2 regions of the Paenibacillus sp. FSL R5-0345 genome follow, and region 2 is predicted to be linked to the other one. Evidence: a T-box and tRNA genes for the amino acid it is inferred to sense, from the RefSeq annotation. Region 2 holds a T-box; the other holds one or more tRNA genes.
The links. The T-box of region 2 lies ahead of trpS (tryptophan--tRNA ligase). A T-box ahead of a tRNA ligase gene usually reads a tRNA of that ligase, here a tRNA-Trp.
Positions count from the first base shown of each region.

Region 1: it has a tRNA-Trp gene. The T-box ahead of trpS (tryptophan--tRNA ligase) is inferred to sense a tRNA for this amino acid. The anticodon was not compared.

Region 1 is NZ_CP009281.1:5,838,347-5,849,944, forward strand. It holds gene R50345_RS25630 (BMP family ABC transporter substrate-binding protein) at 1-781, opposite strand, end outside; gene R50345_RS25635 (AraC family transcriptional regulator) at 1,108-1,857, shown strand; tRNA gene R50345_RS25640 (tRNA-Leu) at 2,007-2,085, opposite strand; tRNA gene R50345_RS25645 (tRNA-Cys) at 2,100-2,173, opposite strand; tRNA gene R50345_RS25650 (tRNA-Gly) at 2,186-2,260, opposite strand; tRNA gene R50345_RS25655 (tRNA-Gln) at 2,267-2,341, opposite strand; tRNA gene R50345_RS25660 (tRNA-His) at 2,361-2,436, opposite strand; tRNA gene R50345_RS25665 (tRNA-His) at 2,477-2,552, opposite strand; tRNA gene R50345_RS25670 (tRNA-Trp) at 2,589-2,662, opposite strand; tRNA gene R50345_RS25675 (tRNA-Tyr) at 2,669-2,754, opposite strand; tRNA gene R50345_RS25680 (tRNA-Thr) at 2,760-2,835, opposite strand; tRNA gene R50345_RS25685 (tRNA-Phe) at 2,856-2,931, opposite strand; tRNA gene R50345_RS25690 (tRNA-Asp) at 2,939-3,016, opposite strand; tRNA gene R50345_RS25695 (tRNA-Met) at 3,043-3,119, opposite strand; tRNA gene R50345_RS25700 (tRNA-Val) at 3,137-3,212, opposite strand; tRNA gene R50345_RS25705 (tRNA-Glu) at 3,268-3,342, opposite strand; tRNA gene R50345_RS25710 (tRNA-Ser) at 3,361-3,453, opposite strand; tRNA gene R50345_RS25715 (tRNA-Asn) at 3,457-3,532, opposite strand; rRNA gene R50345_RS25720 (23S ribosomal RNA) at 3,593-6,520, opposite strand; rRNA gene R50345_RS25725 (16S ribosomal RNA) at 6,753-8,310, opposite strand; gene R50345_RS25730 (nucleotidyltransferase-like protein) at 8,739-9,623, opposite strand; gene R50345_RS25735 (DUF2614 family zinc ribbon-containing protein) at 9,751-10,116, shown strand; gene R50345_RS25740 (glycosyl hydrolase family 18 protein) at 10,241-11,598, opposite strand, start outside.
Region 2 is NZ_CP009281.1:5,687,395-5,698,992, forward strand. It holds gene R50345_RS25015 (peptidoglycan D,D-transpeptidase FtsI family protein) at 1-196, opposite strand, end outside; gene R50345_RS25020 (peptidoglycan D,D-transpeptidase FtsI family protein) at 331-2,406, opposite strand; gene R50345_RS25025 (transglutaminase domain-containing protein) at 2,673-3,818, opposite strand; gene R50345_RS25030 (hypothetical protein) at 3,881-4,318, opposite strand; gene R50345_RS25035 (MFS transporter) at 4,589-5,773, shown strand; gene R50345_RS25040 (DNA primase) at 5,906-6,253, shown strand; gene R50345_RS25045 (SCO family protein) at 6,437-7,060, opposite strand; gene cyoE (heme o synthase) at 7,078-8,010, opposite strand; gene R50345_RS25055 (metal-dependent hydrolase) at 8,252-9,253, shown strand; gene R50345_RS25060 (hypothetical protein) at 9,362-9,550, shown strand; gene trpS (tryptophan--tRNA ligase) at 9,552-10,538, opposite strand; T-box leader at 10,600-10,839, opposite strand; gene R50345_RS25070 (aldose 1-epimerase) at 10,974-11,598, shown strand, end outside.

The DNA.
Region 1 (11,598 bases), 150 kb from region 2:
TCTTCTCTTTAGCTGCATCAAAGATCCCAAGACCTGTACCCCCAGCTACGTTAAAAATAACATCCACACCGGAGTTATATTGAATCAGTGAAAGCTCCTTACCTTTAGCCGGGTTAACGAAATCACCAGCATACGATACAGCTACCTTCACATCAGGATCAACATATTGAGCGCCCTGAATGTAGCCAACCAAGAAAGCGTTAATCCCTGGAATATCCATACCGCCTACAAATCCGATCACATTCTCAGGATTAGCATTAGGCATATCGGATTGTGTAGCTAGCGCCGCTACAGCACCTGCTAGAAAAGATACTTCATTAGTCGCATAAGACATGTTGTACATGTTCTCTGGTGCTTCATCTATATCGGTATCATAGTTAATGAATTTTTTGTCTGGATATAATTCAGCCGTTGCATTAAACATCTCTGTAATTTCCGATCCGCCAGAAATAATAACATCCCAATCCTCAGCGGCGATATCGTTAAACGTAGGCTCCCATTTCGTTTTATCGACACCCATTTCTACAACCTTTGTTTCTGCACCCAGTTCATCCTTAACCTTTTGCAAACCGCTATTCGCAGAGTCAAAGAAAGATTTATCTCCAAGCGTTCCTGGAATCAGAAGCACAACTTTGAGTTTATCTCCTGAACTTGTTTCTCCACCTTCAGCTGCATTAGATCCTGCATTCGTGGAAGATCCATTACTCGACGTATTATTTCCACAAGCTGTGACCATTACCATTACTACTAGTAACAACAAAGAAAGAACTTTCTTATTCATTTTTCTATTCCCCCTATTTATAGTTGGTTAGTAATTTGAGAGATTCTCCTTCTTAGTCCGTTGTATATTTCACGATTTAGATGGAAACTCTCATATTTCATGTAACATTGTCAAAATTTTAATGATTTTAACGAATACACTCAAAAATAGAGAGAAAATTATAATTTTTACGAATAATCCGACTAATTTCCGAACGAGATGGCCAGTCAGGTTGCTAATCTTCGGATTTATTGATACGATCATATCAAATATTAATGAAAATAATTATATGATTTCGGTCATAATTTTGTACGATTCGGCTAAAACATAATTATTGGAGGCTCATCATGGATCGTGTTCTATATATTGTAAATGCAGCACATGAGGTTAATACCTATATTCCACCACACCAGCATGAATGTTATGAACTAGTCTATTATTTAAACGGATTAGGAACTACCAATGTAGGTTCGCGAAGTTATCATTTTCGTTCTTCTTCATTCGCGCTAATACCACCCAATCATAAACATGACGAGAATCATCGCGAAGACGCTACTATACTATTTGTAGGCTTCCATTCAAATCACCCGAATATGGAGAATTTGCAAGGCGTATATGAAGATGATAAAGACCATACTGTTCTACAGATCTTGCTTCGAATGAAAGCAGAGTTTACGCGCAAACAAGATGGATTCTCTGAACTATTGAACCTTCAAATGAGCGAAATCACTGTTCATCTGATACGGCTTCTTAGCGCCTCTGGGTTTCAATCGCCAACGGAAGACAGAGTCCAATATGTTCTAAACTATATGAATGAGCATTACCGCCATAAGCTATCGGTCGCAACACTCTCTGAGATGTCTGGATACAGCTATGATCGTTTCCGCCATTTATTTAAAGAGCGATTCGGCTCTTCACCTCTTCGCTATCTACTATTGAAACGTCTGGATTATGCAAAGTCTCTCTTACAACATACCCAAATGCATATCTCAGAAGTATCCGCTGCTGCTGGGTTTGTCAATGATGCTCAATTCTGCAATATGTTTAAACGTGAAGTTGGTCTCACACCGCGGGCATTCCGACTAAGCAGTCAATAAAATTACAATTCAATTCACTCCGCTTCACATAAAAAAGCCGTTGAATTAGAAGTGTCTCTAATACAACGGCTTAAGAATAAAAGTTCATAGACAAAGAAAAAAGGTTTGTAAAGTTGCTTATACAAGCGACTTTACAAACCTTTTTGATATACCGGCGAGAGGACTCGAACCTCCACGGTTTCCCTCTCGATTTTGAGTCGAGCGCGTCTGCCATTCCGCCACGCCGGCACATATGAAATTAATGGAGGCGCCACCCAGATTTGAACTGGGGATAAAGCTTTTGCAGAGCTTTGCCTTACCACTTGGCTATGGCGCCATATGAAAACATTGGAGCGGACGACGGGAATCGAACCCGCGACCCTCGCCTTGGCAAGGCGATGCTCTACCGCTGAGCCACGTCCGCATAAAATGGCTGGGGATATAGGATTTGAACCTATGCATGACGGAGTCAAAGTCCGTTGCCTTACCGCTTGGCTAATCCCCAATAACATTTTAAAGTAAAATGGGGCGACTGATGGGTCTCGAACCCACGAATGCCGGAACCACAATCCGGTGCGTTAACCCCTTCGCCACAGTCGCCATATTAAACTGAATTTGTTGCTGTTCTTCTTAAAGTAAATGGGGCGACCGATGGGACTTGAACCCACGAATGCCGGATCCACAAACCGGTGCGTTAACCCCTTCGCCACGACCGCCATATTAAACTTTAGAGAAAGACTCTGGATAAAGATTGGCAGGGGCAGCAGGAATTGAACCCACACCAACGGTTTTGGAGACCGTTGTTCTACCTTTAAACTATGCCCCTAAAAAATGGTGGGGGATGATGGATTCGAACCACCGAACACGTGAGTGAGCAGATTTACAGTCTGATGCGTTTGGCCACTTCGCTAATCCCCCAAAGATGGTGCCGGCGAGAGGACTTGAACCCCCAACCTACTGATTACAAGTCAGTTGCTCTACCAATTGAGCTACACCGGCATATTAAGTTGTATACTACATGGTGGCTCGAGACGGATTCGAACCGCCGACACGAGGATTTTCAGTCCTCTGCTCTACCGACTGAGCTATCGAGCCAAGAAAATGGCGGAACCGACGAGATTCGAACTCGCGATCTCCTGCGTGACAGGCAGGCATGTTAGGCCAACTACACCACGGTTCCAAAAGATATAATTACTTGATGAAAATTGGTTGCGGGGGCAGGATTTGAACCTGCGGCCTTCGGGTTATGAGCCCGACGAGCTACCGGGCTGCTCCACCCCGCGTCGTTCTTAAATGAATATGGTGGAGGCTGAGGGGATCGAACCCCCGACCCTCTGCTTGTAAGGCAGATGCTCTCCCAGCTGAGCTAAGCCTCCGTAAACAACAATTGTTATTGTACCAAAGTCCACTATACAAAATCAAGTGAAAATTTGGTGACCCGTATGGGATTCGAACCCATGTTACCTCCGTGAAAGGGAGGTGTCTTAACCCCTTGACCAACGGGCCATACTAATTAAAAATTTGTGGCGGAGAGAGAGGGATTCGAACCCTCGAGACGCTTGTGGCGCCTACACGATTTCCAATCGTGCTCCTTCGGCCAAACTCGGACACCTCTCCATATGGCTCCCCGAACAGGACTCGAACCTGTGACAACTCGATTAACAGTCGAGTGCTCTACCAACTGAGCTATCAGGGAATATTCATACCAGGCTTGATGCCTGAAAACTGAATCCGAATTGAATTTGCATTTTAAGTATAGGATAAGCCCTCGACCGATTAGTATTGGTCAGCTCCATGCATTACTGCACTTCCACCTCCAACCTATCTACCTCGTCGTCTTCAAGGGGTCTTACTAATTGGGAAATCTCATCTTGAGGGGGGCTTCACGCTTAGATGCTTTCAGCGCTTATCCCGTCCGTACGTAGCTACCCAGCCATGCTTCTGGCGAAACAACTGGTGCACCAGCGGTACGTCCATCCCGGTCCTCTCGTACTAAGGACAGCTCCTCTCAAATTTCCTGCGCCCACGACAGATAGGGACCGAACTGTCTCACGACGTTCTGAACCCAGCTCGCGTACCGCTTTAATGGGCGAACAGCCCAACCCTTGGGACCTACTTCAGCCCCAGGATGCGATGAGCCGACATCGAGGTGCCAAACCTCCCCGTCGATGTGGACTCTTGGGGGAGATAAGCCTGTTATCCCCAGGGTAGCTTTTATCCGTTGAGCGATGGCCCTTCCATGCGGTACCACCGGATCACTAAGTCCGACTTTCGTCCCTGCTCGACTTGTAGGTCTCGCAGTCAAGCTCCCTTATGCCTTTGCACTCTTCGAATGATTTCCAACCATTCTGAGGGAACCTTGGAACGCCTCCGTTACTCTTTAGGAGGCGACCGCCCCAGTCAAACTGCCCGCCTGACACGGTCCCCGTACCCGGTAAGGGCACTAGGTTAGAACCTAGATACGATCAGGGTGGTATCCCAACGGCGCCTCCACCGAAGCTTGCGCTCCGATTTCTACGGCTCCCACCTATCCTGTACAGATCGTACCCAAATTCAATATCAAGCTGCAGTAAAGCTCCATGGGGTCTTTCCGTCTTGTCGCGGGTAACCTGCATCTTCACAGGTATTAAAATTTCACCGGATCTCTCGTTGAGACAGCGCCCAAGTCGTTACGCCATTCGTGCGGGTCAGAATTTACCTGACAAGGAATTTCGCTACCTTAGGACCGTTATAGTTACGGCCGCCGTTTACTGGGGCTTCGGTTCATAGCTTCGGGTTACCCCTAACCACTCCCCTTAACCTTCCAGCACCGGGCAGGCGTCAGCCCGTATACTTCGCCTTGCGGCTTCGCACAGACCTGTGTTTTTGCTAAACAGTCGCTTGGGCCTTTTCACTGCGGCCCCCTCGTGCTATTCACACTACCGGGGCACCCCTTCTCCCGAAGTTACGGGGTCATTTTGCCGAGTTCCTTAACGAGAGTTCTTCCGCGCGCCTTAGAATTCTCTTCTCGCCTACCTGTGTCGGTTTGCGGTACGGGCACCTTCTCCTGGCTAGAGGCTTTTCTTGGCAGTGTGAGATCATGACCTTCGCTACTACAATTTTCGCTCCCCATCACAGCCCAGCCTTAATGATGTGCGGATTTGCCTACACATCAGCCTCACTGCTTAGACGGACATATCCATCAGTCCGCGTCACTACCCTCCTGCGTCACCCCATCGCTCATAGCGGATTACGGTGGTACAGTAATTTCAAACTGTTGTCCTTCGACTACGCCTTTCGGCCTCGCCTTAGGTCCCGACTTACCCTGAGCGGACGAGCCTTCCTCAGGAAACCTTGGGCTTTCGGCGGATCAGATTCTCACTGATCTTTTCGTTACTCATACCGGCATTCTCACTTGTATGCTGTCCAGCGCTCCTTACGGTACACCTTCAACCCACATACAACGCTCCCCTACCCCAGATACATAGTATCTAGCCATAGCTTCGGTGGTGTGTTTAGCCCCGTTACATTTTCGGCGCAGAGTCACTCGACCAGTGAGCTATTACGCACTCTTTCAATGGTGGCTGCTTCTAAGCCAACATCCTGGTTGTCTGTGCAACTCCACATCCTTTCCCACTTAACACACACTTGGGGACCTTAGCTGATGGTCTGGGCTGTTTCCCTTTTGACAATGGATCTTAGCACTCACTGTCTGACTCCCGGCAATAAGTATATGGCATTCGGAGTTTGACTGAGCTTGGTAATCCTTGCGGACCCCGCACCCAATCAGTGCTCTACCTCCACTACTCTTATACCGAGGCTAGCCCTAAAGCTATTTCGGGGAGAACCAGCTATCTCCGAGTTCGATTGGAATTTCTCCGCTACCCCCACCTCATCCCCGCACTTTTCAACGTGCGTGGGTTCGGGCCTCCAGTGCGTGTTACCGCACCTTCACCCTGGACAGGGGTAGATCACACGGTTTCGGGTCTACGTCCACATACTAAATCGCCCTATTCAGACTCGCTTTCGCTGCGGCTCCGTCTTCTCGACTTAACCTTGCATGTTAAACGTAACTCGCCGGTTCATTCTACAAAAGGCACGCCATCACCCATTAATAGGGCTCTGACTTTTTGTAAGCACACGGTTTCAGGTTCTATTTCACTCCCCTTCCGGGGTGCTTTTCACCTTTCCCTCACGGTACTGTTTCACTATCGGTCGCCAGGTAGTATTTAGCCTTAGCAGATGGTCCTGCTGGATTCATACGGGGTTTCACGTGCCCCGCACTACTCGGGATCCGTCTCGGAGAGAACACAGTTTAGGTTACAGGGCTTTTACCTCTATCGCGGGCCTTTCCAGACCTCTTCGCCTACCATATTCCTTTGTAACTCCATGTGAGACGTCCCACAACCCCTAAGAGCAAGCTCTTAGGTTTAGGCTGTTCCGCGTTCGCTCGCCGCTACTGACGGAATCACTATTGTTTTCTCTTCCTCAGGGTACTTAGATGTTTCAGTTCCCCTGGTCTGCCTCTACATACCCTATGTATTCAGGTATGAGTAACTGCGAATTACCACAGCTGGGTTTCCCCATTCGGACACCCCCGGATCAAAGCTTGCTTACAGCTCCCCGAGGCAGTTTCGTTGTTCGCCACGTCCTTCGTCGGCTCCTGGCGCCTAGGCATCCTCCGTGTGCTCTTATTAGCTTAACCTTGATTTTTCTTTCGAAAAATCTCACTAATAACATTTACTTGTTTACACAAGTTGCTAAAAGATGTTCTAAAACGCAAATTCGTTTCGGTATCCAGTTTTCAAGGATCAAGTCTTACTGAGAGCTTAAACTCTCAAAACTGAGCAACGAGTGAGTAACAGGCCTAGACCTGAGATTGTGGAAGTTTAACTTCCGATTTGAATGTCTTCATTGCAGAAGACGATTCTCCATAGAAAGGAGGTGATCCAGCCGCACCTTCCGATACGGCTACCTTGTTACGACTTCACCCCAATCATCTACCCCACCTTCGGCGGCTGGCTCCCTTGCGGGTTACCCCACCGACTTCGGGTGTTGTAAACTCTCGTGGTGTGACGGGCGGTGTGTACAAGACCCGGGAACGTATTCACCGCGGCATGCTGATCCGCGATTACTAGCAATTCCGACTTCATGCAGGCGAGTTGCAGCCTGCAATCCGAACTGAGACCGGCTTTGATGGGATTGGCTCCACCTCGCGGCTTCGCTTCCCGTTGTACCGGCCATTGTAGTACGTGTGTAGCCCAGGTCATAAGGGGCATGATGATTTGACGTCATCCCCACCTTCCTCCGGTTTGTCACCGGCAGTCACTCTAGAGTGCCCAACATTACTTGCTGGCAACTAAAGTTAAGGGTTGCGCTCGTTGCGGGACTTAACCCAACATCTCACGACACGAGCTGACGACAACCATGCACCACCTGTCTCCTCTGTCCCGAAGGTCGCCACTATCTCTAGTGGATTCAGAGGGATGTCAAGACCTGGTAAGGTTCTTCGCGTTGCTTCGAATTAAACCACATACTCCACTGCTTGTGCGGGTCCCCGTCAATTCCTTTGAGTTTCAGTCTTGCGACCGTACTCCCCAGGCGGAGTGCTTACTGTGTTAACTTCGGCACCAAGGGTATCGAAACCCCTAACACCTAGCACTCATCGTTTACGGCGTGGACTACCAGGGTATCTAATCCTGTTTGCTCCCCACGCTTTCGCGCCTCAGCGTCAGTTACAGCCCAGAAAGTCGCCTTCGCCACTGGTGTTCCTCCACATATCTACGCATTTCACCGCTACACGTGGAATTCCACTTTCCTCTTCTGTACTCAAGTCACCCAGTTTCCAGTGCGACCTTAGGTTGAGCCCAAGGTTTAAACACCAGACTTAAATGACCGCCTGCGCGCGCTTTACGCCCAATAATTCCGGACAACGCTTGCCCCCTACGTATTACCGCGGCTGCTGGCACGTAGTTAGCCGGGGCTTTCTTCTCAGGTACCGTCACTCCGGTAGCAGTTACTCTACCGGACGTTCTTCCCTGGCAACAGAGCTTTACGATCCGAAAACCTTCATCACTCACGCGGCGTTGCTCCGTCAGACTTTCGTCCATTGCGGAAGATTCCCTACTGCTGCCTCCCGTAGGAGTCTGGGCCGTGTCTCAGTCCCAGTGTGGCCGTTCACCCTCTCAGGTCGGCTACGCATCGTCGCCTTGGTGGGCCGTTACCCCACCAACTAGCTAATGCGCCGCAGGCCCATCCCTCAGTGACAGATTGCTCCGTCTTTCATTCTTCCTTCAGGAGAAAAAAGAAATTATCCGGTATTAGCTACCGTTTCCGGTAGTTATCCCAGCCTAAGGGGCAGGTTGCCTACGTGTTACTCACCCGTCCGCCGCTAAGTCATTTTGAAAGCAAGCTTTCAAAATGACTCCGCTCGACTTGCATGTATTAGGCACGCCGCCAGCGTTCGTCCTGAGCCAGGATCAAACTCTCCAATTAGTATTGAAAAGAGCGATATGCTCATTTTGAAACATCTGACGAGAAAATTAATTCTCTAATTTGGATTTCACTTTCGTGATTTCCTACTCACTCGTTGTTCAGTTTTCAAAGATCAAGTTCTTTATTTCGTCGTTGTTGTTGTTCAGCAGCGACCTTTATAATATATCACAGCGTCCTCGTTTTAGTCAACCTTTTTTTTAATTTCTTTTTTTCGGTTGTCTTTCGAATGTTTTCGAAAGCACATCTCTGTGTCAGAGGGACGAGTTATAATTTAACACATGAACAAGGAATGAGTCAACCATAAATTTATTAGAATAAATATGAGCCCATCCTAATAGTGAGCAAACAAAAAAGAGAGTGCTTAGCCTCTCCCTATCCCTACTTACTTTATCTATAGATTACCGTGAAACCCTGCATCTAATTCTTCTCTATAAGGTATATCGGATCGCATGACCCTCTCCCCCGTATCCAGCAGTCCATAAAGTAATCTCACGGATTAATGAACGAGAAACAAGCTTTCGTAATACCAATGGCAACTCAGCCTCTAATTGACATAGGCCAGAATGCTGAAGCAATTCTTTTATGCTCCACGCTTCCTTGCGGCTATTCAAAATATTAAAGAGCAACGCACAACAATCGGTCATTTTGGACATAATTCCAAATTCACACGCTAGAAGAACAAGCTCAACTCTTTGCTCTAAGGTCTCCGTGCTTATGGTTAGTTCCTCATATAATTTATGGACCGAAGTATTCAAGCTTTTAACTTGCTCCCAAACAGCGGGCTCTGGAAATAAACCAGCTTCACTCACTTCTATTCTTGCCCAATGATATAAAGCCATCAATACACAGTTATACGCATCCATAATGCAGCCGGCTTCTATATACCTTTTAGATTTCACATACAAATGCAAGAATCGCGCAAACTCCATGAACTCGACTCGTTCCTTTAGAGGGCCTTCGAATTGCAAAATTTCCCGGCGCATATCCCCTAATATTCCTTTGGGATCCCAGATCACTTCCCCAATCATCAAACTAGTAAGGAGTTCGTTATTATCGCCCGCCATGACAGCCCGCTCCAAAGCGGAAAGGCCAATATGGACTGACTGTGTCCGTTTGTCACCGGCAATGGTGTGGCGAACAATATGTTCTAAATCCTGTTCCTCGTGCAAAACTAACACAACCATATCAAAATCGTGAAGTAGCGCGCTTTGAAATGGAGTACTTCCTTCCTGCCGCAAAGCGACAGCTCCTAAAACATTCTCTTCAAACGTTTCTCCACTCAACAAAGTTACATTGGACAATGACAATTCCATGCTTCCCTCCATTAAATTTGGCGAATTTGCGTCCAGTCAGTTATAATTCAGTTATAATTATTATTCTACATATGAAAGACAGTTCCTTCTGGACAACCCAACTATATTTAGTTAGGAGCAAACACTCATGAAGTTTAAAACGGCTAAGATCAACGCTTTTCGCACATGGGGATTACTGCTCACAATGCTCGGAATGGGACTTATGGTTTTGGGTACAGCAGGCATAGTATTCTGGGGATCAACCGGAAAAGTATTCGCTGGAATCGGACTTGTAATCGGTTTAATTTCCATGATGTCAAGTCTTGCGATCTATTTCTGGGCTGGCATGCTGTCAACGAGCGCAGTTCAGCTAGAGTGCCCAGAATGTCACAAGCTAACCAAGATGCTCGGCAAAACAGACCGCTGTATGTTCTGCCACACGATCCTTACTATGGATCCGGCAGAGGCCAATATTACAGCAGAACAGCTTGAGCAGCAGCAACTTAACCACTAAACACATCTTACACAAGTTCATTACTAGCCAAGTATATGTACTCTATTAATGTTTCACCAAGCATTACTTAGAACAAAAAAGGGCCCCATTCGGGGCCCTTTTCGTTATTATCTAAGATAAAAAATTATTCATGGATTCCTTGTAATGCTTCCCATGCGGATGGATTACTAAAGCTGCGATTCCATGACCCAATGCCTCCAAGCCCCATGGACTTAGCAAGCTCAACTCTTGATTTTAAGCTCACCTCATCTTCTATCCATATTTTCTTAAGAGCGCCATCTTCCTTGTATTCTACGTAATTCTGCCCAGCATCCTTATCAAATGTCGGGGTTAGCTTCTTCTCTTTAATAATTTTTTCAACGGCATTCATACTAACCGATTTAGAGCTTACCTTTGTCTTGCCATCTACTTGAGCCTCAGTCCAGATGCGGGTGTACAATGGGATCCCCAGAATCACCTTCTCAGGCGGCACATTGTCCTCCTCTATGATCCGGCTTATTGAATTCTCTACCCAAGGTAAGGAGGCAATAGAGCCCGCGATAGGGCTAGCCGCCCAATGTTCATCATATGCCATCACTATCAGATAATCGACTAATGTCCCAAGAGCCTTGCGATCAAGGAACGCAGACCACATCTCGCTATTGGATTTAGGTGTCACGTCTATGGAGACGATTAGATTCTTAGCCTGAGCCATAGGCTTTAACTCTCTCATAAATTGAGTGACATTCTCTCCGTCTTTCGTATACACATTCTCAAAATCGATATTAATTCCATCCAAATTATATAAATCCGAATATTCTAAGATCTGAACGATTGCATTCATCCGTTTTTCATAGGTAGACAATGCCTCAGTAGTCATGTCTGGATCGAAGCTATTGCTGAGCAGTCCCCATACCTCTAACCCGCGCTCATGTGCCCACTGCACATATGCACTGTCGGCCTGACTGCGCACATTGCCATCACCATCGATAATACTGAACCAGGTTGGGCTAGCCACATTGACGCCTGGTAGCTCACCGAAGGTTTCTGGGTTAGGTTTGCGTTGGTAAACAGCCTCCCAATACAAATTCACTGACTTCCCTTTCCAGTTACGTTCAGCGCGTGTTGGCGTGGATTTTTTTGGTTCCACTGTCTTTTGACCATCCGGAATAATGTCACTTGCCTTGGCATAACCTGCATACCCGCTGCTTAATTGTACAAACAGCCAGTCCTTATTTTCCTCATTCCAAATATTCACGACTGCCCCAGGAGACATATCCGCAACGATAGGTGCGTGAATAGATGCCTCATTTCGAAGAGCTACTGACTTGCCTCCTTCTTCACCTTTAACTTTCCCAAGCGAGACAGTCTCTCCTGCCGTCATAAGTAGTATTGCGCCAGTATTTGTATCCTCCTGAATTTCAAACCCATACAGATCTTCTAATACATCCGCGGGAAGGTATGTTACTTTCTCCTTCACTTCAGGCGCTAACCGCAGCTGTA
Region 2 (11,598 bases):
GTACATTTTTGGTATCTCTGCTTGTCTCCACTTCGGTTAAAGTCGGGCCTTCCACGAACTGCAACACAGCCAGGCGTATAATAATTACGCAAAATATAACGAACGTGCTAAAGAAAAACACGTTGAGTCGCAGGCCTATGGAACTTTTACTGCTGGTCTCATCTGGAGGTGAGGCCTGCTTACGGAAAAAACTCACAGTATATTTCTCTCCTTTTTCTCTAAAATATAAGAAACTATAAGTTTCACGTTATACATTATCCTTATATTTTTCGCATAAACGCTTACCGTCCTTTAGGGACGCCGAAGGCGTTTTTATTTGAAATAAGCCTGTTATTCTTGAATGGGTTCTGTCACAGGAGTTACATTCTTTTTTGGCACACCATCGAGCCCGTACTCCCAATCGTAGGCGTCAAAAATCTTTCGAGCCACCGGAGCAGCGCTGTTGGAGCCAAAGCCGCCTTCAGGTATAACAACCGCTACGGCCAGCTTCGGATTTTCTCGCGGGGCAAAGGCAATAAACACCCCATTATCGCGGTTTATATTTTTTCTGTCTGTTTTTTCAGAGGTACCTGTCTTACGTGCAAAATCATAAGGAAAATCATCAAAGGCACTAACTTTACTACTCATCCCCTGTTTGATCTCTTTCCAGTAGGATTTGTTAAACGTTACCTTATTAAGCACTTCTCTTTGAAATTCCTTAACCACCTTACCTTGCGCATCCGTAATCTTACTAACGAGCTGAGGCTTAATACGCACCCCTTCATTAGCAAGGGTAGCTGCATACTGGGCAAGCTGTAGTGTAGTATAGCTGCCTTGTTGGCCAAAAGAAGCATAGATCAGAGCAGCCTGCGAACTGCCTGCGGCCTTAAGATCAGTGTAGTTAATCTGGCCCGGTGATTCACCTGGGAGTCCACTTTTCGTAGATACACCCAATCCGAACTCTTTCATATATTCGTCCCAAACCTCAATGCCTTTATCCCCCGGATATTTCTTGTAAAGCTGTTTGCCCACCATATCGACCATAAATACGTTAGAGGAATCTGTAATCGCCTTTGCTGGACGTAGTGAACCATATACGTGACCCGATGAATTTCTTACGGAAGATTTATTATCCTTACCGAAATAGGTAATGCCCACATCTGTGTAAGTTGTTGATGTATTAAAAAAACCTTCGTTCAAACCAATTAACACACTTAATGGCTTAATCGTAGATCCCATAAACACAAGTGAACTAAAATCATGACCTGATCTACCAGACGAATTTGAAGTAATTGTACCGTTTAGATGGTTATTCATGATTTTATTCCAAACAGTAGTTGGTAAGGAATCTTTGGTCCACACATTCGAATCGTAATCCGGCATGCTTGCCATAGCGACGATATTTCCAGTCTCCACTTCCATTGCTACGGCGTATCCTGTTAAAGCATCCGGATGTGTCTCACCTTGAACAGCATTGGCATGTAGCCATTTGATCTGATCCAATATAGCTTGTTCTGTCTTCATCTGGATCTTCTTATTAATGGTCATCCAAATATTATTACCTTTTACAGGAGCAACGTTCTGTTCAACCTTCTCAGCCATATTCTGAGGGGTTATCGAAATGACCTGATAACCATTTTCTCCTCGCAGCTCTCGTTGATACTGCATTTCCAGACCGTCAAATCCCACGTATTCTTCTGCTTTATACATAAGGCCAGGCGAAGCATCTTTTTTCATAGCACTACGAATATTCTTGTATAGCGCTATATCTTCAGTCGATTTGAAAGGCTTCCCAAAGCCGACCGTTTGAACCGCCACCGTGTCTTTATCGTAATGACGAAGACTTTCCTCCACGATGCTAAGTCCCGGATAATCGTCCTTATGCTCCATGAAATAGGCTATTTCTTTTGGAACTAATCCAGTCTTAATTCGCCGCGGTACATACCCTAAATATTTCTTGAAATCTAAATCTAATAAATCCAAGATATCTTTCTGAGTAAGCTTAGGTGCATTGGGATCTCCATATTTAGCAAAATCAGCCGCAAGTCTTGCCGCAAGCGCATTAGACTTGTTCTTCGCCTTCTCCGTAAATGAGGATTCCCCTGTTACTTTATCTGTTGTTCTAGCTGTGTAATCCTTAGTTAATGTAAGGTAAAGTGATTCCGTAGGTGTTGAAAAGGCAATCTGCTCTCCTTCGGCAGCAAAAATAATCCCACGCAACGCTGCGAGCGGAACAATTTTCGTTTCCCGATTCGTTTCTTCTTCAGACAACAGTGCTCCCTCAGTAAATTGCAAACCTGCAAGACGAACAATAATAATGCAAAAAACAAAAAAAGTGCCAAAGAAAAAAATATTCAGTCTCAGACCTACAGAATTTCTTGAAGATATCCCGTCCTTAGGCGGGGGCAGCTTACCAAACAAGCTCACCAGCTTTCTCCCCTTCTACAAGCATAAACGCCTTCTTCATCTTTATAAGGATGGTAAGTGTTTAAGCGAGAAATATAAGACATAAAGTATAGCGTAAACCTTATACTTTCTTATATTTAATGTCTGACACACCGTTACCTGCGACATTGCTCTCATGATGAAGGTGATTTCTAAGCTGCTTATTGTAAGCATAACACTCGCATTTAAGGTAGAGCTGTTGTAACTTGAGTTTATTGTACCACACCCAAGGAGTTCAGCGCCCTCACTCAGAGGGCGTTCTCCCTTATATGAGTTTCATCAAAGTCCTTCGGATTGAACCAATCTCCACTGCTCGCCCAAGTCGGATCCAATGGGATCCACGCTTGCCGATCACTTATATATACTTCATTCCAAGCATGTGCACCATAACCGCCACGTCCGTCATACCCTTGGCCTGTTACAACCCGTACTTGTAAGCCCTGTGAACGGGCCATCACTGCGTACAATCGGGCATAGTCTATACACACCCCTTGCCGAGTGTCGAATGTATCCTGTGGTGTCTGTTCATGCCAGACCTTGTTTTGCAAATAATTATCAGCTTTGGCATAATCGTAAGTTACACGCGAACCTACCCAATCATAGAGAAGTCTGGCTTTTTTTTCTTCGCCCTGCGCTTGTCCAGCAATGTCTTCTGCTGCTCCTATAATATCCTGAGGAATTTCGTGATCAATAACCTCATATTTTCTGCGAAGAATATCATTCATCTCAGCTGCAACGGTCTTCGTCAGGATAGGGAGCTTCTTCTGCACGGTCTCCCCAACAATAGGTTCAAATACAGCGGCAGCACTTTGACTATAGATTGGAGATGACTCCACATAATGACTAAACCCACTCTCTGGATTTAATCCGACACAGATAAAAAGAGCAAGAACAATTACCAGACTACGAGTTAAGCCGATAATTAATCCAACAATTGCTCCTCCCATTCGGCTTACTTGCGTAATCTTTCTATCTTTAAATTTCTTAGTACGCCGTAATTGCGGAAAAGGAAGCAACATGGATAACAATCCCAGGAGCATACGAATCAACATATAAGAAATCAGGAGTAACAGCAGAAACCGAACTAGCGGGGATTCCGATAGCACAGACACCGCCGTATAATAAATTTGCTGCAACTGGGTAAGCTTCGTATCAGGCAAACTAATCCCCGACGCCCAATTCTCTACATAAGGATTCAGGTAAGCCGCAGCTGGGATAGCTAGTACCAAAGATACTATAGTAAATAATCCTGTTCCCAGCAGTCCAAATAATCTTCCGGTGGCACTTGAGAAGCCTCTGCTCCAGCCTTGCAATAGTGAGAAGACTACAACCAGCAGGAGGGCGATGGAGATGATATTAGCATCACTCACACTAGCCATCCATCCGTTTATCATATCCGCTCACTCCTTTCAGTCGCCTGCTTGCTCGGCTGTTATATTTTTTGAGTTCAAGCCTATCACTTATGTTTTTGGGCTTCCTCGATAAATGTTTTTGTCGTATCTGTAACACTCCACTTCCCAAGACTAACGCCACGGAAAGTAACCTCTACTTTATCTTCACCCGCTGCGCCCTTCACTTCAATATTTGGGGTTGTGATCGTAAATGTCCCATCTCCATTTGAAGTATACTTCGCATCCTGCGCTTCTTTAAGCATAACCTCTTGCGCTTCCTTCTTTAGCGTACTTACTGTTCCATCCGCCACCTTATTCACAGCGTTACCAATTTGGTCCATTGTAACACCACTATAGATGAATAAACCTACAACGATAACAATGACAATCGCCCATTTCAGAACGGTTTTGACCAAATTAACAACCGCAAACAGCAGGACAAGCGCAATAACAATAACTAGCCAATTTTCCCTTATAAACTGTGACCATACCTCTGGATCCATCAACCTCACAACACCCCTATCACCTAATTTCGTCCTAAGGATTCTCACTTCCCATAGACATAACGCCAATATTAATTATTATACATGAATGCCCATCATAATTCATGGTTCCACCCTCCGCGAAAGGTATACCCTACTAAACGATTTAAAAAAGCGGTATAAGCCCTCTCTGTCCCACGTAAAGTACAAGTAGTGCTTTAATTTTGTTCTTCATTATTAAGCCGTCCTGCGTTAACTTGTGCTGTAGGTGGCTCTTGGAGGTGTTTCCCTGTGAAAACTGCGCTGTGGCTATACTTATTTCTCTTTCTGGCTTTCTTCGATTTACATGCTCAGTATCCTGTCCTTACACCCTTTGCCATCTCTCTTGGTGCGGGACCCACCTTTATTGGCTGGATGATGGGCATGTACTCATTGACCCACCTTCCCGGCAATCTACTTGCAGGCGTACTCGTCGATCGCAACGGTTCCCGCCGCTACATCGTCTTCAGCCTTGTCGCTGCGGGAGCTATTTTACTGCTGCAGGCTCATGTGCAGCTTCCATGGCATCTGCTAATGCTAAGAGCAGCGAGTGGATTCGTCCTCGCCTTCCTCTCTCCAGCATGTATGACACTGCTGGCTTCATTGTCATCGGATGCCACAGAGCAAGGTAAATATATGTCCGGACATGGTATCGTTCATACTTTAGCTTCAGTTGTATCCCCTGCAGCGGGAGCTTTTATTGTAGCAAAAGCCGGCTACTCTGGCACCTTCACCACACTTGGATGGCTGCTTATCGCAACAGGAGTCATGGCTTTTTTCAGTGTACCTGCGCCTTCAAGACGTACATTAAGCCCGCTAAGCACAGCGCAGTCACCAAAAATCCCTGCTAAACCTTCTATTCCGGCGAAAGATGATGATCTCGTATCCAAACGTTATTACCTGTTACCTTTTTTCGTTTCCTGTTCACAAGGCGTGCTCTTTTTCGAGCTCCCACTGTCTCAAACAGGCAGTAACAGCATTCTTTCCACAGGCATCCTACTGTCACTCCTTAGTTTAGGTGCTTTGGTAACGCTCAGCATGCTCTTCCTGAACCGTCTTTCTCCGGGAGGAAGAATTGCAGCGGCATTATTGGGAATGGCCATCTGCTTCTTTGCACTCGCTTCATTCCACACCATTCCGACTGCCGCTATTCTCTTTATGCTTGGTGCGGCTAAAGGAGTGTTGTTCCCTGCAATGGCATCACTTTTTATTAGTCTAGGCGGCCCTGGTCGAATGGGTCGGACCTTCTCCTTGCAGTCGATTGCCATGTCACTTGGTGCATTCGCTGGACCCGTAGCCGCCGGACAGCTAAGGGGATTCGTTTCACCTTACTTCATAGCCTTTCTACTGCTCATGGTCGCGTTGCTTCTGCTTCCGCCTAACAATACAGGGAAACTATCTGACCTCACTTCCAAATGGAACGGGCGAGCCGCATGATTCTTTGTTTTTACGACATTTCCCGGGGAATGAAGACTTTCCTGCAGAAACGGTTGTTAAAAATGACGATCCTTCGGTAAACTATAATGAGTCTGAAGCTTGGGGCCCATTTCCGGAGGTGATTTTCAGTTAATGTCCATTACGATTATTGTCGAAGGCAAAAACGATCGTAGCAGATTACGGCGTGTGCTGGTACCGGAAGTAGAAATCCTATGTACCTTTGGCACATTAAATACACTTAAATTAGAGTCCCTTCGGCAACAAGTAGGGGATGGAGAAGTGTACCTTTATCTGGATAACGACTCTTCTGGCAAAAAAATACGCAGTGTTCTCCGTGATGCTTTCCCCGATGCCGGTCACATCTATACTCGTCGCGGATATGCTGGGGTGGAGGGTACGCCCGATGAATACAATATCACTCAGCTTGAGAAAGCTGGATTGGAAGATTTCATCATCTATCCTGAACCCCTTCCTTTTTAAGCTGAAACAAGCATAAACGCTTATCGTCCTTATAAGGACGATAAGCGTTTATACGAGAAATATTAAGGATTCTATATAGCGTGAAACTTATATTTTCTTATATTTCATTAAAAAAACGCCTTCTTCGTTATCCCTTCCAAAAAGGGGGATTCGAAAAAGGCGTCTTTGGTGTATCGGTATGTTCTATTCCCGAGCCAATTCCTTCAGCTGAGCCGCAAGAAATTCAGGAGTTACGGTCTCCGTATCACCTGCGTCATACAATGCACGAAGACGATTGTCTCGGTCAACTAACGCTATACGGTTGGCATGTACGAAATTTTCTTTGGAATTCCCCGCGATTAGTACTTTAAAAGAATCAGTCGCCAGCTTACGAACTTCTTCCTGATCTCCCCGCAAGAAATACCATCCATCATAATTCGCCTGAAAACGGTCCGCAAACGTCTTAATAGCTTCCCGAGTATCATTCTTCGGATCAAAAGAGATAGAGACAAACTCCGTATCTTTACCAAAGCTGCCATCCTCAACCAAAATCTTCTGTGTCTGAGATAACAAAAACGTAGTTATAGGACATACATCCGGACACTGAGTAAAAAAGAAGTATACCAACCGTGCTTTACCTTGTGTATCAGCCAGAGTAATCTGGTCTCCATTCACATTTTCAAGAGAAAAGTCCTGTACTTCTCCGATTACTGGCAGTTTTTCTTTTCCTAAATTCAAAGAGTTAACTGCCAGATAACCAGCCATAATCAAAGCAAGTAATAGCAGAAGCCAAGTCCATTTATAACGCTTAAAGGTCTGCACGGACACGTATACCCTCCCTCTTCTTAACCGTGAATCGTATTTAATACAAGTACGATCAAACTAACTGTCAGGTAGTTAATGGAGAAGAGGAAGTTCTTCTTCGCCCAGACTTCATCATCTTTAGCCTTAAAGCCCATCAAGGTCAATACTAACCAAGCCAAGGACAACGCTGTTGAAATGATTAGATAAAATATGCCTGCGTAATCGTAGGCGTACATTAACACTGGAATAGGCAGCAAAAGGGCTACATAAGGAATCATCTGAAATTTCGTACGCCGCGTTCCTTTAACTACAGGTAGCAATGGAAATCCTGCCGCTCTATATTCTTCTTTACGTCTTATACCCAAAGCCCAGAAGTGAGGAGGCTGCCATAAAAACAACATGGCAAAAATCAGCCAAGCACCTAGATCAACGCTTCCTGAAACCGCGACATAACCAATTACCGGAGGCATCGCTCCAGAAATTGCACCTACTGAGGTGCTCCATGTTGATGTCCGCTTCAACCAAAGCGTGTATACTACAACGTAAACGAACATGCCAACAATTCCAAACAGACCGGCAAGCATACCCGAAAAAGCAAACAGTACGATCAAACCTGCAATACCAAGCCCAATGGCGTATAATAATACAATGTTTGGTTTCAGTCGTCCTGTAGGAAGCCCCCTTTCACGGGTTCTTTCCATCTTCATGTCCAGGTCACGGTCGAAATAGTTATTAAAAACACAGGCCGAAGCCATAACCAGCATTGTTCCTAGCAGAGTTAGAACTAACCTGCCGTAATTAACATCCCAACCTGAGGCAAGCCAATATCCCGCAAAGGCCGCAATGAGGTTAGATCGGATAATACCGGGTTTTGTTACGGTAATGAAATCACGCCAGCCAGCACCTTCCGGTGGAGATTTTGCAGACATAGCTGCTGAGTCGGAAGAAGCTTGAAATGTTATATGATTGTCCACACCTAATGATCCTCCTTCTAAACGAACATCTAACGTTCTAGCCGAAGCATTTAAAACTTCGCTGTTAACTTTATCATAACAAACCCGTGAAGACTTTGACAGTCATGGGGCAGTAAGTTCATGAATTCGACAATTACGTGACAATAATTATTTTATATTTATTGCAATCCCCTTAATAACCTGAGCTGTATTTGGGTAATTATTAATAGAGAACTTCCGAACAACAAAGGAGAACTGACCAATGGATACTGCTACACATTTAGTTATGGGCCTAGGCTTAGCTGGGCTTTCCTTCGTTGATCCCATCGTTGCTTCTGATCCGAAACTGGCCGGAGCTGTTATGCTGGCAACGGTTCTCGCCTCTCAGGCTCCTGATGCTGATACTGCGCTGCGACTGAAGGACAATGCATTGTATATTCGTAACCACCGAGGAATCACACATTCCCTACCCTTTCTAATTCTATGGCCCGCCCTGATTTCCTTCGTGTTAGGGCCCTTATTCGGCTTTACTGATTTACAAGCCCTAAGCCATATTGCGCTATGGAGCTTCATTGGTGTAGGTGTTCACGTATTTTCTGATCTATTTAATACCTATGGAACTCAGGCTGCTCGTCCATTCACGGAGAAATGGATTGCCTGGAACATCATCCATATTTTTGATCCGTTTATATTTGGTAGCCATATCGCTGCCATCCTTCTCTGGATCACCGGTATCGTTCCACCGCAACCTTTATTTATTACGCTTTATGCCTGTACTATTCTTTATTATATTTGGAGAACCGTCGTTCACGCTCGCCTTACGCGTAATATCAAGCTTAAGGATTTACATCATAATGTCGGCGAACGTTATATTGTAATCCCTACAATTTCACTAAAGCGCTGGAACGTAGTAAAAGTAAAACAAGATGGCAGCTATAATGTTGGGCAGTTAGTGAATAACCGTCTGGAATGGTTCAAACATGCTGTTTGCTCGAATCATCCCGCTGTAGAGATATCCAAGTCGCACCCTGATATTCAGTCTTTTCTATACTTCACCTCTTATGCAGTAGCCGAAGTGGAGGAACTTCCTTCAGGATATATGGTGCGCTGGGGGGACGTGCGTTATTTACACCGCAAACAATACCCATTTGTGGCTGTATTAGTGATGGACAATCAATATCGACCTTTAAATACGTATGTAGGTTGGCTTAGCAGCGAGAAGCTCGACAAACGATTTTCCATTGATCCCGGTTCTTTACGATGAAACTGTAGACTTACGCAGAGATCTATTCTATAATCACAAAAAATCCCGGAGTATGGTTATCATACTCCGGGATTCATTTTAGTAGACATAGAAAGGAAGGCTCTCCTAATGGGTAAAGGACTTTCACTTTGGTTCGCTTGTTCTTCTATTCTTATTCTTACAGCCGCTTCAATCGCGATCAGTTATAGCTTTTGGTTGGCACTTCTGCTCGGGTTTCTCTGTGTTATGAATATTGGCTGGGGATTTATCCTCAAAGCCAAGATCAGACGCAAACAGGAAAGCCTAAGCGCTGATTAGATTAACGAGCTGGCAGAAATCCCATCCGCTCTTTAACTCCATTCAGCGTCTCTGTTGCAACAATACGTGCGCGACCAGCTCCTTCAGCAAGAATATCTGTGATCGCACCCGAGCTACGAATTTCATTATATCTTTGTTGTAAAGGCTCAAGCGTGGATACAACCACTTCAGCAAGATCCTTCTTAAAGCCGCCATACATTTGTCCTTCATAACGATCGGCAATTTGCTGAAGTGTCATTCCAGAACACTCAGAATAAATACTCATCAAATTACTGATTTCTGGCTTATTAGCCGGATCAAAGATCACTTCACGTCCAGAATCAGTCGTTGCACGGCTGATTTTTTTACGAATTACGTCCGCTGAATCTAACAGAGCAATATAGCTTCCAGCGTTTGGATTGCTCTTGCTCATTTTTTTGGTGCCATCATCTAGAGACATAATACGTGCGCCAACCTCTGGGATGTATGGCTCAGGAATGGTAAAGAATTCGCCAAAACGATTATTGAAGCGCCCAGCTAAATCACGAGTCAACTCCAAATGCTGCTTCTGATCTTCTCCTACCGGCACAAGATCCGCATTATAAACTAGAATATCTGCTGCCATCAGGGAAGGATAGACGAAAAGACCAGCGCCGACAGAATCCTTACCTGATGATTTATCTTTAAACTGGGTCATACGCTCCAGCTCGCCCATCGCTGTAAGTGTCGTCATAATCCAGCCTAGTTCAGCGTGCTGCGGCACATGCGACTGCATATAAACATTAGAACGTGCAGGATCAATTCCTGCTGCAATAAATAGAGCCGCTACAGACTCTGATTGCTCACGTAGCGCCGCTGGATCTTGAGCTACAGTGATCGCATGCATATCGACAACCATAAAGAAACATTGATGATCATCTTGCAGCTTCACAAAATTTTTCAGTGCTCCTATATAGTTCCCCAGTGTAAGTGAACCGCTCGGCTGAATGCCTGACATTACTTTTTTCATAATAGAGACCTCCGTTTGATGTAATTTCTAAGTTTCCGAGAACGCAAAAAAAGCCTCATCCGCAAGGGACGTGAGACCGTGGTGCCACCCTTATTCGCTGCTTAATCTTGTTAGGACAAGAAGAAAACAGCCTTCGTCTTCCGTTAACGGAGAAGATCCGGCCGGTCTACTAGGGCATCTAGCTCCCGTTCAAGCTCGGCGCTCAGGGGTCCATTCATCAGGAGTGTCCTACCGGTTCGCATCAACCACCGGCTTTCTGAAGGTACAATACCTGCCTACTTATCCCCGTCATCACATTATCATCATGAATTAATGCCTTCATCATAGAACCATAAAGAGAAGTTGTCAAATCACTTAACCACTACGGTATAAATCTGTTATGATAAGGTTATCCATGTTCTATTCGATTACAGTTACGATAAAGGAGCATATCTCATGAAACAGGTGACCAAAGGGCAGTGGGGCGGTTATGATACTTATATTTTGCACAGCCGTGAACTGGAAGTCACGCTTTTGCCGCGACTAGGAAATAACGTGATTTCATTGTTTGATGTAAAGAATCAACGGGAAATTCTACGGCGGCCTGATGAAAGCGATCAAGCTTTCTTTATGCAAAAACCTTACCATTTTGGCATGCCGCTATTAATTCCACCCGGAAGAATTCGTAAGGGCCAATTTCAGTTCGACGGTACAAGTTATCAATTTGACCAGAATACCGCTAATGACAATCATATTCATGGTCTACACCGAACTCAGGCCTGGTGTGTCAGCGATATTGAAGAAGATGAGGATGGTTGCGCGGTCACTACTGAATTCCGAACGGAAGATGATCCACATTGGATGGAACAATTCCCTATCCCACTTAAATTCGAAATGACATTTAGGCTTCAGGAAGCCCGATTTACCCAAACTTTAAAGGTTACAAATCTCGGAGATCATCGAATTCCTTTTGGGATCGGTTATCACACCTGGTTTATGATTGATGGAGAACCTGAGCGCTGGAATCTTAAACTCCCAGTAAATAGTATTTATGAACTGAACGATGAATTGCTCCCTAGCG